3 regions of the Streptomyces fradiae ATCC 10745 genome follow, and region 1 is predicted to be linked to each of the others. Evidence: riboswitches for the same ligand, from Rfam matches in the RefSeq annotation. Region 1 holds a riboswitch; each other region holds the start of a gene.
What was found. Region 1 has a riboswitch for cyclic di-AMP ahead of CP974_RS14035 (M23 family metallopeptidase). Riboswitches for the same ligand answer to the same signal wherever they lie in the genome.
Positions count from the first base shown of each region.

Region 2: another riboswitch for cyclic di-AMP. It lies ahead of CP974_RS29065 (C40 family peptidase); the one in region 1 lies ahead of CP974_RS14035 (M23 family metallopeptidase).
Region 3: another riboswitch for cyclic di-AMP. It lies ahead of CP974_RS26875 (M23 family metallopeptidase); the one in region 1 lies ahead of CP974_RS14035 (M23 family metallopeptidase).

Region 1 is NZ_CP023696.1:3,178,140-3,182,077, reverse strand. It holds gene CP974_RS14055 (DEAD/DEAH box helicase) at 1-986, shown strand, start outside; tRNA gene CP974_RS14050 (tRNA-Lys) at 1,149-1,221, shown strand; gene CP974_RS14045 (PRC-barrel domain-containing protein) at 1,470-1,826, shown strand; gene CP974_RS29615 (hypothetical protein) at 1,901-2,074, shown strand; tRNA gene CP974_RS14040 (tRNA-Met) at 2,237-2,310, shown strand; cyclic di-AMP (ydaO/yuaA leader) riboswitch at 2,676-2,810, shown strand; gene CP974_RS14035 (M23 family metallopeptidase) at 2,823-3,917, shown strand.
Region 2 is NZ_CP023696.1:6,659,515-6,663,452, reverse strand. It holds gene CP974_RS29070 (hypothetical protein) at 180-473, shown strand; gene CP974_RS29065 (C40 family peptidase) at 610-1,089, opposite strand; cyclic di-AMP (ydaO/yuaA leader) riboswitch at 1,093-1,258, opposite strand; gene CP974_RS29055 (Rossmann-fold NAD(P)-binding domain-containing protein) at 1,893-2,888, opposite strand; gene CP974_RS29050 (lactonase family protein) at 3,210-3,938, shown strand, end outside.
Region 3 is NZ_CP023696.1:6,141,566-6,145,503, reverse strand. It holds gene CP974_RS26880 (SGNH/GDSL hydrolase family protein) at 1-140, opposite strand, end outside; gene CP974_RS26875 (M23 family metallopeptidase) at 286-1,233, opposite strand; cyclic di-AMP (ydaO/yuaA leader) riboswitch at 1,236-1,396, opposite strand; gene CP974_RS26870 (tyrosine-protein phosphatase) at 2,334-3,146, shown strand; gene CP974_RS29830 (DUF6126 family protein) at 3,194-3,373, opposite strand; gene CP974_RS26865 (XRE family transcriptional regulator) at 3,370-3,938, opposite strand, start outside.

The DNA of each region.
Region 1 (3,938 bases):
TGGAGGACGCCGGCGTCGACGCCTCCCGCCACATCATCGGCCAGGGCGGCGCCTTCGACCCGGAGGTCGCGGAGATCACCGGTGCCCGGTCGCTGACGGAGGTGCAGGCCGACTCGGCCAGCAACGCCGCCAAGCAGGCCGAGCGCGAGGCCGCCGACCTGGCCAAGCAGCTGGAGCGGGCGCAGCGCCGCGCCGCCGAGCTCCGCGAGGAGGCCGACCGCCTGGTCGCCCGCGCGGCGCGCGAGCGTGGCGAGGACCCGGAGAAGGCCGTGGCCGAGGCCGCCGAGGCCGCCGCCGCCCCGGTGGAGGAGGCGCCCGAGGCCGTGGCGACCGTACCGGCCCCGCGGGAGGAGCGCCCGTCGTACGACCGGCGCGACGACCGCCGGGACGACCGGCGCGACGACCGGCGCGACGACCGTCCGTCGTACTCGCGTGAGCGCCGTGACGACCGTCCCTCCTTCAACCGGGACCGCCGGGACGAGCGCCCGTCCTTCAACCGGGACCGCCGCGACGACCGCGGTGGCGACCGCGGCGGGTTCCGCCGGGACGACCGGCCGGCGTACGGCAACCGCGACCGGGGCGACGACCGCGGTGGTGACCGCGGTGGCTTCCGCCGTGACGACCGGCCGTCCTTCAACCGCGACCGCCGTGACGAGCGCCCCTCGTTCAACCGGGACCGCCGTGACGAGCGCCCGTCGTTCAACCGGGACCGCCGCGACGACCGTCCGTCGTCGCACGACCGCCGGGACGAGCGCCCCTCGTTCAACCGGGACCGCCGTGACGACCGCGGTGGCGACCGTGGCGGCTTCCGCCGCCCGGACCGTCCGTTCAACCGCGACCGCCGCGACGACCGCCCCGCGGGCGGCCACCGCTCCGGCGGCCACGACCGCCCGTACGGCCGCCGTGACGACCGCCGTGACGACCACCGGGGCTCCGGCTCCTTCGGCCGCCGCGACGACAAGCCGCGCTGGAAGCGCAACGGCTGACGCTCCGTAGGCTCCGTGGACGGGCCCGCACGCGACACCCAGGTGCTGCGGGCGGGCCCGTCCGCCGTCCGGCGCGCGTCGGGACGCGCCGGGACCGGCGTTGTGCCGATACCCGATCGGCTCACGCTGCCCGGCGGGCTATGCTCGGGGATGACCCGTCGAGGGCCCTTAGCTCAATTGGCAGAGCAGCGGACTTTTAATCCGTTGGTTGTGGGTTCGAGTCCCACAGGGCCTACCGCCACGTCGAACCGTCCGCGGTTCCGCGACGGATCCCGTGCCCCGGCCGCCTGCGCGGCCGGGGCACAGTCGTGTCCGGACCCCGATCCCCGGGCCGGGGCGGGGCCGCTCGTGTGGCGGGGACGGGAGCGGCGGGGCAGGCTGGGAGCACAGCCGGGCGGGCACGTCGTCGCGCCGTCGGCGTTCCGTGGCGCGGCCCGGCCCGTGGCGCGGCCCACCGCACGGCCCGACGAGGGAGCAGACCGCATGATCCATCCAGCAGACATCCGAGAGTGGCGGAACCAGGACGTCGTGGACCCCGCGGGGCACAAGATCGGTGTCCTGGAGGCGGTCTACGTCCACACCGCCACGGACGAGCCCGCCATGGCCACCGTCCGCACGGGGCTGCCCACGCGCCAGCGCCTGGTGTTCGTCCCGCTCGACGACGCGACGGTCGGGCCGGGGTACGTCAAGGTCACGTACGACAAGGGGACGGTCCGCAAGGCGCCCTCGATCGGCCTCGACGACGTGCTGGCCGCCGAGGACGAGTCGGTCGTCTTCCACCACTACGGCATCGCCTACCAGCCCGGTGCCGCCGGCGAACGGCGGCTCGCCCGCCGCTGACACCGCGCGGCGCGGCCGAAGCCGGGCCCTCGCCCCGCCCCCGCCCCCGTCCCGTCGTACGGAGGAGTCACAGCATGGCGTTCTTCCTGTTCCTGGTTCTCGTGGCCGTCGTGCTGGGCATCGTCGGCGTCGTGGTGGAGGGTCTGCTGTACCTGCTGTTCATCGGGGTGGCCGTCTTCGTGGCCGCCCTGGTGTTCCTCGGCTCCTGGCTGGCCCGGCGGCGCACCCGCAGGGGGGCGGTGCGGTAGGCGGGCGGGGACGCGCGCCGACGGCCCCGCTGAACGGCCCCGCCCAGGCTCCTTCGGGGCGGCCCGTGCCGCGCCGTGGGCGGTCTTGCGGCGGCTTGCGGCGGGCGGGCCGGGAAAGTGGTCGAGAGACCCTCCGGGATGGCGTAAGGTTGTGTTCACCGACGCGGGGTGGAGCAGCTCGGTAGCTCGCTGGGCTCATAACCCAGAGGTCGCAGGTTCAAATCCTGTCCCCGCTACTGAAACCGAAGGCCCGGTGCGCAAAGCACCGGGCCTTCGGCGTTCCCGCGTATCGGTCCGTCGATCCGTCGGCCCGTCCTGCTGGAGCCGGCCCGCACGGCGGCGGCGAGGGCGCCCGTACGCAGCGTGACCCGCGGAGCGCACAGCGAGAGCAGTTGACAGACAGTCAGAAACTCGATTATGGGACTGCGGGCCTCCGCCGGCCTGATTGGCGGTCAGTTCGCCGTGCAATGTCCTTGTATGGGGCCTTGGTTCGGCGTGAGCCGTGCGAGGCATCCACGGCGACAGCTTGGAATCGGGGCCCCGCTTCTATTAACGTTCGATAACGCAGCGCGGTCGTACCAGTCGTCGCAAGAGGCGGCACCGTGCGCATGCGCCGAATCCCGCAAGGGAACCGGGGAACCACACACTTGGGGTGAATCGGGCTCTGAACGGCCCGTAGGAGACCTTCCTGCTCCGAACCCGTCAGCTAACCCGGTAGGCGGAGAAGGAAGGAAAGGAGTACGCCCCCGTGGCGTCCAACAGGCCTGCCCCCGAAGTCCCCTTCGGCTCGTACGACCCGACCGGCCACACCACCGCCCCCGGCGTCCCGGACGCGGGCGCGCCCCCGGCGGGCGTCGCGTGGAACCCCACCGAGGACACCGTCCGCCCCGTCCGGGGCCGGCACCGCGTCGCCAAGCAGCGCGGCGGCCTCGCCCGCAGCTCCACCGTCCTCGGGGTCGGCGTCATCGCCGCCGTCGGCGCGGGCGGCATGGCCACCGCGCAGGACAAGCCGCGCGTGGCGATATCCCTCCCGGACGTCAACCTCCCGGACGCCTCCTCGCTGCCCGGCGTCGGCGCGCTCCTCGCCGACGACGCGGACGAGCCGGACGCGCCGGCCGAGGCCGCCCCCGCCAACCTGGCCGCGCTGACCCTCTCCGCCGAGCAGGCCCCCGCCGAGGCGCGGGGCGCGGCGGCCGCCGCCGGTGAGGCGCTGCGCGCGCGCATCCTCCAGCAGGCCGAGCTGCAGCAGGCGTCCGCCGAGGCCGAGGCGCAGGCCGCCGCGGAGAAGGCTGCCGCCGAGAAGGCCGCCCAGGAGGCCGCGGCCCAGCAGGCCAGCGCCGAGGCCGCCGCGAAGGCCGCCGAGGCGGAGCGCCAGCGGGCCGAGGCGGAAGCCGCCGCCAAGGCGGCCGAGGCCGAGAAGGAGCGCCTGGCGAAGCTCGCCGCCAGCTACGCCCTGCCGACCTCCTCGTACACGATCACCTCGACGTACGGCCAGTCCGGCTCCATGTGGTCCTCCGGCTACCACACGGGCCTGGACCTCGCCGCGCCCACGGGCACCCCGGTGAACGCGGTCCACAGCGGCACGATCAAGTCGGCCGGGTACTCCGGCGCGTACGGGTACCGCATCGTGCTCGAGCTCTCGGACGGGACCGAGGTCTGGTACTGCCACCTGTCCTCCATGACCGTCAGCGCCGGTCAGAAGGTCGGCACGGGCGACACGATCGGCCGCGTCGGCGCCACCGGCAACGTCACGGGCCCGCACCTTCACCTGGAGGTCCACACCGCCTCCGGCGCCGGTGTCGACCCGCTGGCCTGGCTGCGCGGCAAGGGCCTCACCGTCTGACGGCCACGATCCGGCCGCCTC
Region 2 (3,938 bases), 3.5 Mb from region 1:
TGCCGCGGGCCCCACGGGGCTGGTGTGGCCTGTGGGGCTGGTGCGAGCCTGTGCGGCTGGGGTGGGCTTATGGGGCTGGTGTGGGCCCGAGGCGCTGGTCCTCGCAGCCGGCGGGGCCCGTGGGGCCGATCGCGGGAGCCGGGGCGTGACCTGTGCGCGGGTGCGGCGTTGGTAGCGGTATGACCAAGACTCACCGTGTGCTCGCCGCCCTCGCCTTCGCCGCCGGGGCCTCCGCTCTCGCCGCGCCCGCCGCGAACGCGTCCGTCCTGCCGGTCGGTCCCGGCGCGCAGGGCCCCTCCCTCCTCAGCCAGGTGGACGACCTCGCCACGAGCGGCGTCGACGAGGAGTACCGCTCCCAGGTGCCCCGGGTGACCGAGCAGTTCGGCGGGCTGAGCGGCGTGCAGCAGCTCGGCCAGCTGCGGCAGGTGGTGGCCCCGGTGGCACCCGTGCTGGGGCTGGTGCCCGGCATCTGAGCCGGTGTACGCCGGTGCCCCGGACCTGGGAGGTCCGGGGCACCGGTGCGTCCGGGTGCCGGCGCCCAGCGGGCACCGGCACCGACGGCCCGGCGCGTCCGGGGCGGAAGCGTCCCGGAGGGACCGGGGGTGCGGGTCAGCGCACCCGGCCGTACAGGACCTTCTTGGTCCAGATCCGCTCCAGCTTCACCACCGACCCGGCCTTCGGGGCGTGCCAGACGCGGTTGTTCCCCGCGTAGACGCCCACGTGGTAGACGCGGCCGCCGGAGTGGAAGAAGACCAGGTCGCCCTTCTGGGCGGTGGACGCCGAGATGTGGCGGGTCTTGTTGTACTGCTGCTGCGCGGTGCGCGGCAGGTTCTTCCCGGCCTTCTTGTACGCGTACAGCGTCAGGCCCGAGCAGTCGAACCGGTTGGGGCCCACCGCCCCGTACTTGTACGGGGAGCCCTTCTTCGACGCGGCCACGTTGAGGGCCTTCGTCGCGTGGGCGGGGCCCGCGGCCTGTGCCTCGGGGGCGGCGCCCGGCGCGACCAGGGAGCCCGCGAGGGCGGCGATGGTCAGGGCCGAGACGGCACCGGTCCGGGACAGCACGGACTGGACGTGATTCTGCGCGGTCATGCGCAACCCTTCGTCATCCGCCTGCGAAGGATGACCTGTCGGGTTCGGGCAGGCGAAGTTGCCCGGCCGCTGACGCGGCTTCACCCCAAGGGACGGCCGTGGTGCGCACGTCCCGGTACTGCTGGGTCCTCCACTCCTGCCGATTACCTCGTGTCGACCAGATCCGGACGGCGGCAGGACTCGGCGTCCACCCGGACCGCCCCGCCACGGCGGCGAGGGCTTGTCGTCGTCAGGGATCTTGACCCATGAGGGGAGGGATCTTCGAACGGAATCGGCATTTTGTGAGACTCCTCACCGTTGGCCGATTCCGCGTGTCGCGTGTGGCCGGCGGGTTGCGGTGGCGCGTCCGCGAGGTGTGCGGCGGGCGTCCCGGGGCGGTTCGCCGCGGCCGGCTCGACGTGGGCGCCGGCCGGCCCGGCACGGGCGCCGGGCGGCCCGCCGCCGCCGTGGGGCCGGACCCGCCGACCGGTCCCCCGCACGCGAGACCGGGGCTCGCCGAACCGGTTCGGCGCCCACCCGGGCCGGGTGGGGCGCGGACGCCGTCGCCGTCGCCGGGACGGTCCCGGCACCCGCCCCGCGGCGCGCCGGGCGGGCACCGGGAACCGGGCGCAGCCGCCGCACGCCGCGTACGGCCGCGACGAGCCGGCGGGCCGGCTGCGGGCGCGGTGCCGAGCTGCCCGGCCGGTCGACGGCGTGCGTCCGGTACGGCCGGTACGGCTGGGCCGGTTGGGTCGGCGGAGGGCGGCCCGGAGGTGCCGCCGCGGACCCGTGGCGGGGCTGACCGCCCGGCGCCGGACCCCCCGTCAGGGCCGGGCGGCGAGGGCGGCGAGCAGCTCGGCCTCGCGCCGCGCCCCGAGGCCGGCGCGGCGCGGCCGGTCCAGACCCTGCTCGCGCTCCCAGCGCAGGACGTCGGCCAGCAGCCGCGCCGGGGGGCGGTGGCGCAGTCCCGCCGCGCGCGCCGCGGAGCCGTCGCGGGCGGACCAGCCCCGCCAGGCCGGGTCGACCAGCCACAGGGGAAGCGACTCGGGTCCCATGTACTCGCCGACGCCGTTGCCGAGGAGCCAGGCCGAGTCGGCCGCGACGAGCGGGCCGGTGTGCCCGGCGGCGGCGCGGGACAGGGCGAGCCACTCCCGGAACGGGACGACCGGGCCGACCGCGTCGTACGTGCCGGTGGTGCCGGCCCCGGCCGCGTCGAGCAGCCAGGCCGCGAGGTCCCGTACGTCCACGACCTGCGTCGGCAGGTCCGGGGTGTCCGGGACGAGCATCGGGCCCCCGGGGTCGCGCGCGGCGCGGGCCGCCCAGTAGCCGGACCGTCCGCTGCCGTCTCCGGGGCCGCCGATCAGCCCGGCGCGGGTGATGAGGAGGCGGTCGCCGACGGCCGCCGCCGACGCGCGCTCGCAGGCCGCCTTCGCCTCGCCGTACACCCGGCGGTCCGCCTCGTCCGCGTCGAGCGGGTCCAGCAGCGGCGCGGACTCGTCGGCACCCGGAAGGGCGTGCGAGGCGTACGCGCTGATGGAGGACACGTACGTCCAGTGCCGGGCCCGGTGGGCGAGCGCGGCGAGCGCCCCCCGGACGAATCCGGGCTGCCAGGACACCTCGACGACCGCGTCCCACTCGCGGCCGGCCGTCGGGTCGTAGGCGCGCGGGTCGCGCCGGTCGGCGGGGACGAGTACCGCGCCGTCCGCCACGCGCCCGCTCTCGCCGCGCGCGAGGCACGTCACGCGGTGCCCGCGGGCGAGCGCCTGCCGGGACAGCTCCCGGCCCAGCCAGGCCGTTCCCCCCAGTACCAGAATCTCCATCCCGCCACCCAAGCATCCGGCGTCCGCGGCGCCCAGACCGGTTCGCGGACAGCGCACCGCCCCGGCCGTCACGGGGGGGGCGAGTGCTCGGGCGCCGGGAGGCGGGCGGTGGGGGCGACGGGGGCGGGGCGAGGGGGCCGGGACGGAGGTGGCGGCCGGGGTGAGTGGTGCCGGGCGGCGAGGGGCCGGGGCGGTGAGCGGGCGAGGTGGCCGGGGCGGTGAGCGGCGTGTGGTGCCGGGGCGAGGCGGGGCGGGCCGTGGTGACCGGGGCGGGAGGTGGTCGTTACCAGCCGGGAACGCATGCGAGGAAAGGGAACATTCATGGTCTGCAAGGGCGGGTCCTGGGCGTACATCGGCTCGTTCACCTCGGGCGGCGGGCAGGGCATCACGGTCGCCTCCGTCGATCCCGGGAGCGGGGCGCTCGCGCCCGTCTCGGCGGTCGGCGGTCTCGTCAATCCCTCGTGGCTCGCCCTCGACCGGGCCGCCGGGGTGCTGTACGCGGTGGGCGAGGCGGAGTTCGGCGAGGTCGCGGCGTTCCGGGCGCGGGGCCCGGAGCTGACCCCGCTGGGCCGGCCGGTGGCGGTGGGAGGCTCGGGCCCGACGCACCTGAGCGTCGCCGGGCGCCGGCTCCTCACCGCCAACTACGGCTCGGGGAGCGTCAGCAGCCTGCCCCTCGGCGACGACGGCGGCATCGCCGGGCCGCCCGCCGTCCTCCCCCACGAGGGCCGCGGCCCGGACCCGGAGCGCCAGGGGGCGCCGCACGCCCACCAGGTGCTGCCGGACCCGAGCGGCCGCTGGGTGCTCACCACGGACCTGGGCACCGACTCGGTGCGGGTCTGCGCGCTCGACGCGCGGAGCGGGGCGGTGCGTGTGCACGGGGAGGCGGGGCTGCGCGCCGGTTCGGGGCCGAGGCACCTGGCGTTCCATCCGGACGGCACGGTGGTGTACGTGCTGCACGAGCTGGAGCCGCTGGTGACGGTCTGCCGCTGGGACGCCGGGCGTGGCCGGCTGGAGCCGCTGTCGGAGGTCGCCGTGGCCGACGGCGAGGCG
Region 3 (3,938 bases), 3.0 Mb from region 1:
AGCAGGACCGCGAGGCGGTCGGCCCAGCCGACGAACCGCCCGTCCGGGCCCGGGTCCCCGACGCCCTCGGTGAAGCTGTCCCCGATCGCCGTGTACGACCCGATCATGTCGTTCTCCCCCATCGTCGAATCGTCTGCCACGGCGAGACATCATCCTCCGCGGGATGTGACCTACGCGACCGTAGGGAGGGGTTGACTGGGCGTGATTTCCACCACCGCGCCGCTGCCCGGCACCCGTGGGAGGGTGCCGGGCAGCGGCGTGACGCGACGGCTCGCGCGGGGTGCGTCAGATGCTGACGCCGTGGCTGCGGAGGTAGGCCACCGGGTCGATGTCGGAGCCGTAGCCGGGGCCCGTGCGGACCTCGAAGTGCAGGTGCGGGCCGGAGGAGTTGCCGGTGGAGCCGGACAGCCCGATCTGCTGGCCGCCGCCGACCGACTGGCCCGCGGAGACGGAGAGGGAGGAGAGGTGGGCGTACTGCGAGTAGTTGCCGTCGGCGTGCTTGATGACGACCTCGTTGCCGTAGGCGCCGCTCCAGCCGGCGGACACGACGGTGCCCGCGCCGATCGCCTTCACGGAGGTGCCGGAGGAGGCGGCGAAGTCGACGCCGGTGTGGTAGCCGGAGGACCACATGGCGCCGGAGGCGCGGTACGGCGTGGTGACGCCGGCGGAGACCGGGGCGGTGAAGCCGGAGCCGCTCTGCGCGGGCGCCTGCTCCTCGGCCTTCTCGGCGGGGGCGGGGGCCGGGGTCTCGGGCTTGGGCTCGGGCTTGACCGCGGTACGGGCCGGGGTCTCGGCGGAGCGGGAGGCGCGCGCCTCATCGGAGTCGGCGGTGCGCGGGGCGGACTGGGCGCTGCTCCGGCCCTCGCCCTTGGCGCCGAGCGTGAGCTTCAGGCCCGGGTGGATGAGCGACGGGTCGTCACCGATGGCCTCGCGGTTGTCGGCGTACAGCTTCTTCCAGCCGCCCTTGACGTTCTTGTTGTGGGCGATTTTCGCCAGGTAGTCGCCGGCGACGACGGTGTAGACGCGCGGGGCGGGCTTGCCGGCCTCGGCGACGGTCGCGACGGCGGCCGTCTGCGCGGGGGCGGCGGCCGGGGCGGCGGCGGGGGCGGCGGCCTGCGCGCCGGTCGCACCGAGGAACGGGAGGGCGATGGTGGCGCCGCCCGTGCCGGCGGCGACGAAACCGCGGGTGATCGGGCTGGACTTGATGCGGCGGTGCTTACCCTTGGCGGGCATGGCGAATTCCTCTCCGGCGCCTGCGAGGTGAGCTGTCGGGTTCGGACTGGAGATGCCCGGCCGCGTGTTGGCGCGACTTCACCCCGAGCCGTGCGGGAATTCCCGTACGGCGAACTACCTGGTTCCCCCGCTCCTGCCACACGTGGATGGGTGCGAATTCCGGGGCGGCGGCAGGATTCGGCGATCCGCCCGGCTGAAACGGGACCGTAAACGAGTGGGGACGACGGGAACAAGCGGAAGGTTGCGCCGACGCTTTCACGGAGGGGAATCGGCCGGAGAGCGGCGGTCACTGTCCGTGGATTACGGATCATGAATTCGCTTGCCCGGCAGGGTTTTTCGGCGCCGCGGCCGGCCACGTTCCGTCACCGTTATGACGCTGCTCACGCGCGCGGGTCATCTCCCTTGTTTCCAGGGCGGGTTATGACGTAGACACTCAATACGGACAGAAGCACCAGAAGCGCATCTAGTACCCCATGGGACCTCAACTGGCGCAGAACAACGCCCCCTCCGCCTCCGGTCCCTGCCGCGAAGACGGCTGGAACGGGACAGAAGGGGCACGGGGCTGGTGAGACGCGATGGGGTCGGCGTCCTGGATCCTTCCCCTCATTCCCGTGGGGCCCGGTGGCGCGGACGGGAGCCGCACGGGACACAGCGACCGAGGCCGCGGGCGGAGGGAGGGCGGGGCGGGGCGGGGCGGGTGCCACAGGGGCACGGGCGGGCCGGGTGTCACGGCGCCCCGGGCGGTCGCTGCACGGGCGGGTGCGCGGTGGCGCGGCGAGCCCCGGGTCCGGACGCGTTTCCACGGGGTCGACCGGGACGCCCGGGGTCCGGCTGCTCGGGGGAGCGGGCCGCCGGGCTTGCGGGTGGCCGGGGCGCGGTCCGGGAGGGCGGAGCGGGCCGCGCCGGGGCCGGTGGCGGGCGGGCGTGACGGCGGGGGGCGGGGATGGGCCCGGAAGAGGCGGATGGGCCCGGAGGGGGCGGATGGGTCCAGGAGGGGGGCCGGAGGGGTCGGGGAGGGGGTGGACGGGGGAGCCATGTCGTATCGTCGGACCGCCACCCCGTCGGCGGACGTCGCCGGCGCCGGACGCGGAGGAGCACCCGTGACGCAGCAGCTGCCGCCCATGCCGTCGACCGCCGAGCCGGAGCTGTCCGGCGTCCGGAACTTCCGGGACGTGGGCGGGCTGCCGACGGTGGACGGGCGGCGCGTGCGGCCCGGCGTGCTGTTCCGCAGCGGGCACCTGGCGCACGCCACCGAGGAGGACGCCGCCTTCCTGGCGTCCCTGGGGCTGCACACCGTCTTCGACTTCCGCAACGCCGCCGACCAGGCCCTGGAAGGCCCGGACGTGGAGCTGCCGGGCGTGCGGAACGTCAACATCCCGCTGACCGACCCGGCCGACGGCGCCGAGTTCTGGGCGATGGTCCGCAACGGCGACCTGGACCAGCTGCGGGAGCTGCTGGGCGACGGCCGGGCCGCCGCGCGCATGCGGGCGGCGTACCGCTCGATCATCACCGAGCGCACCGCCGAGCACAGCCGGGTCCTGCACGCCGTCGCCTCGGACAGCGTGCCCACGCTGATGCACTGCGCGGCGGGCAAGGACCGCGCCGGCCTGTCGATAGCGGTGGTCCTGCTGGCGCTCGGCGTGGAGCGGGAGGCCATCGAGGCCGACTACCTGAAGTCGAACGACCCGCACCGCCGGTACCGGGTGCGCCGCAGCGACTCGTCCCCCGCCGGGATGTCCGCCGAGGTGATGGAGCTGCTCAGCCCGCTGTTCGACGCGCGCGGCGAGTACCTGCACACCGCGTACGCGACCATCGAGGAGCACTGGGGCTCCACCGAGCGCTACCTGGCCGACGGGCTCGGCCTGGCCGGGGACACCCGCGAGCGGCTGCGCGCCCGCCTCCTCGACGGCTGAGGCGCGGGGCCGCGCCCCCGCGCGCACGGGGCCGGGGGCGGGCCCGGCTACTGGTTCTGGCCGCCCAGCATGAACAGCAGGTAGAGGAAGGCCGCGAACAGGTGCCCGGCAACCAGGTAGGCGAACAGCCGGATGACCAGGTTGCGGTTGATCCACCGCTCCTGGGTGCTCGGGATGGGCTGCGGGTTCTCCGGCTCGGGCATGGCGTACCTCTCGGTTCGGCTCAGTGGTGCTGGGCGGGACCGCCACCGAGGCACAGGTCGGCGGCGGAGCTCTGGACGAGGGTGTGGACGAACAGCAGCTCGGCGCCGGACCGGGTCGCCGAGGCGATGCGGTGCGGGGTGAGCGAGTCGAAGTGGGCGCTGTCGCCCGGATCGAGGACGTGCGCGGATTCGCCGAGCGTCAGCCGTACGCGTCCGGCGAGGACGTACAGCCACTCCTCGCCGGGGTGGACCCGGACCGCGTCGTGCAGCCCGGTGTACGGCACGTCGACGCGCAGGGCCTGCATGGCCCGGCCGGCCGCGCCCGCCTGGTGGTACGTCCAGCCGCCCGCCTCGACCGGCTCGGCGCGGCCGGAGCGGACCACCGGGTCCGTGGCCGGGGCGGCCTCGCCGAGCAGCTCGGACACGGTCGTGCCGTAGGCGCGGGCGAGCCCGAGCAGCATCGGCAGCGACGGCTGGCGGCGGCCGGTCTCCAGGCGGGACAGGTGGGCCGGGGAGAGCCCGGCGCGCCGGGCGGCCGCCTCCAGGGTCAGACCGCGGCGGCGGCGCAGGGCCCGCAGCCGGGGCGCGA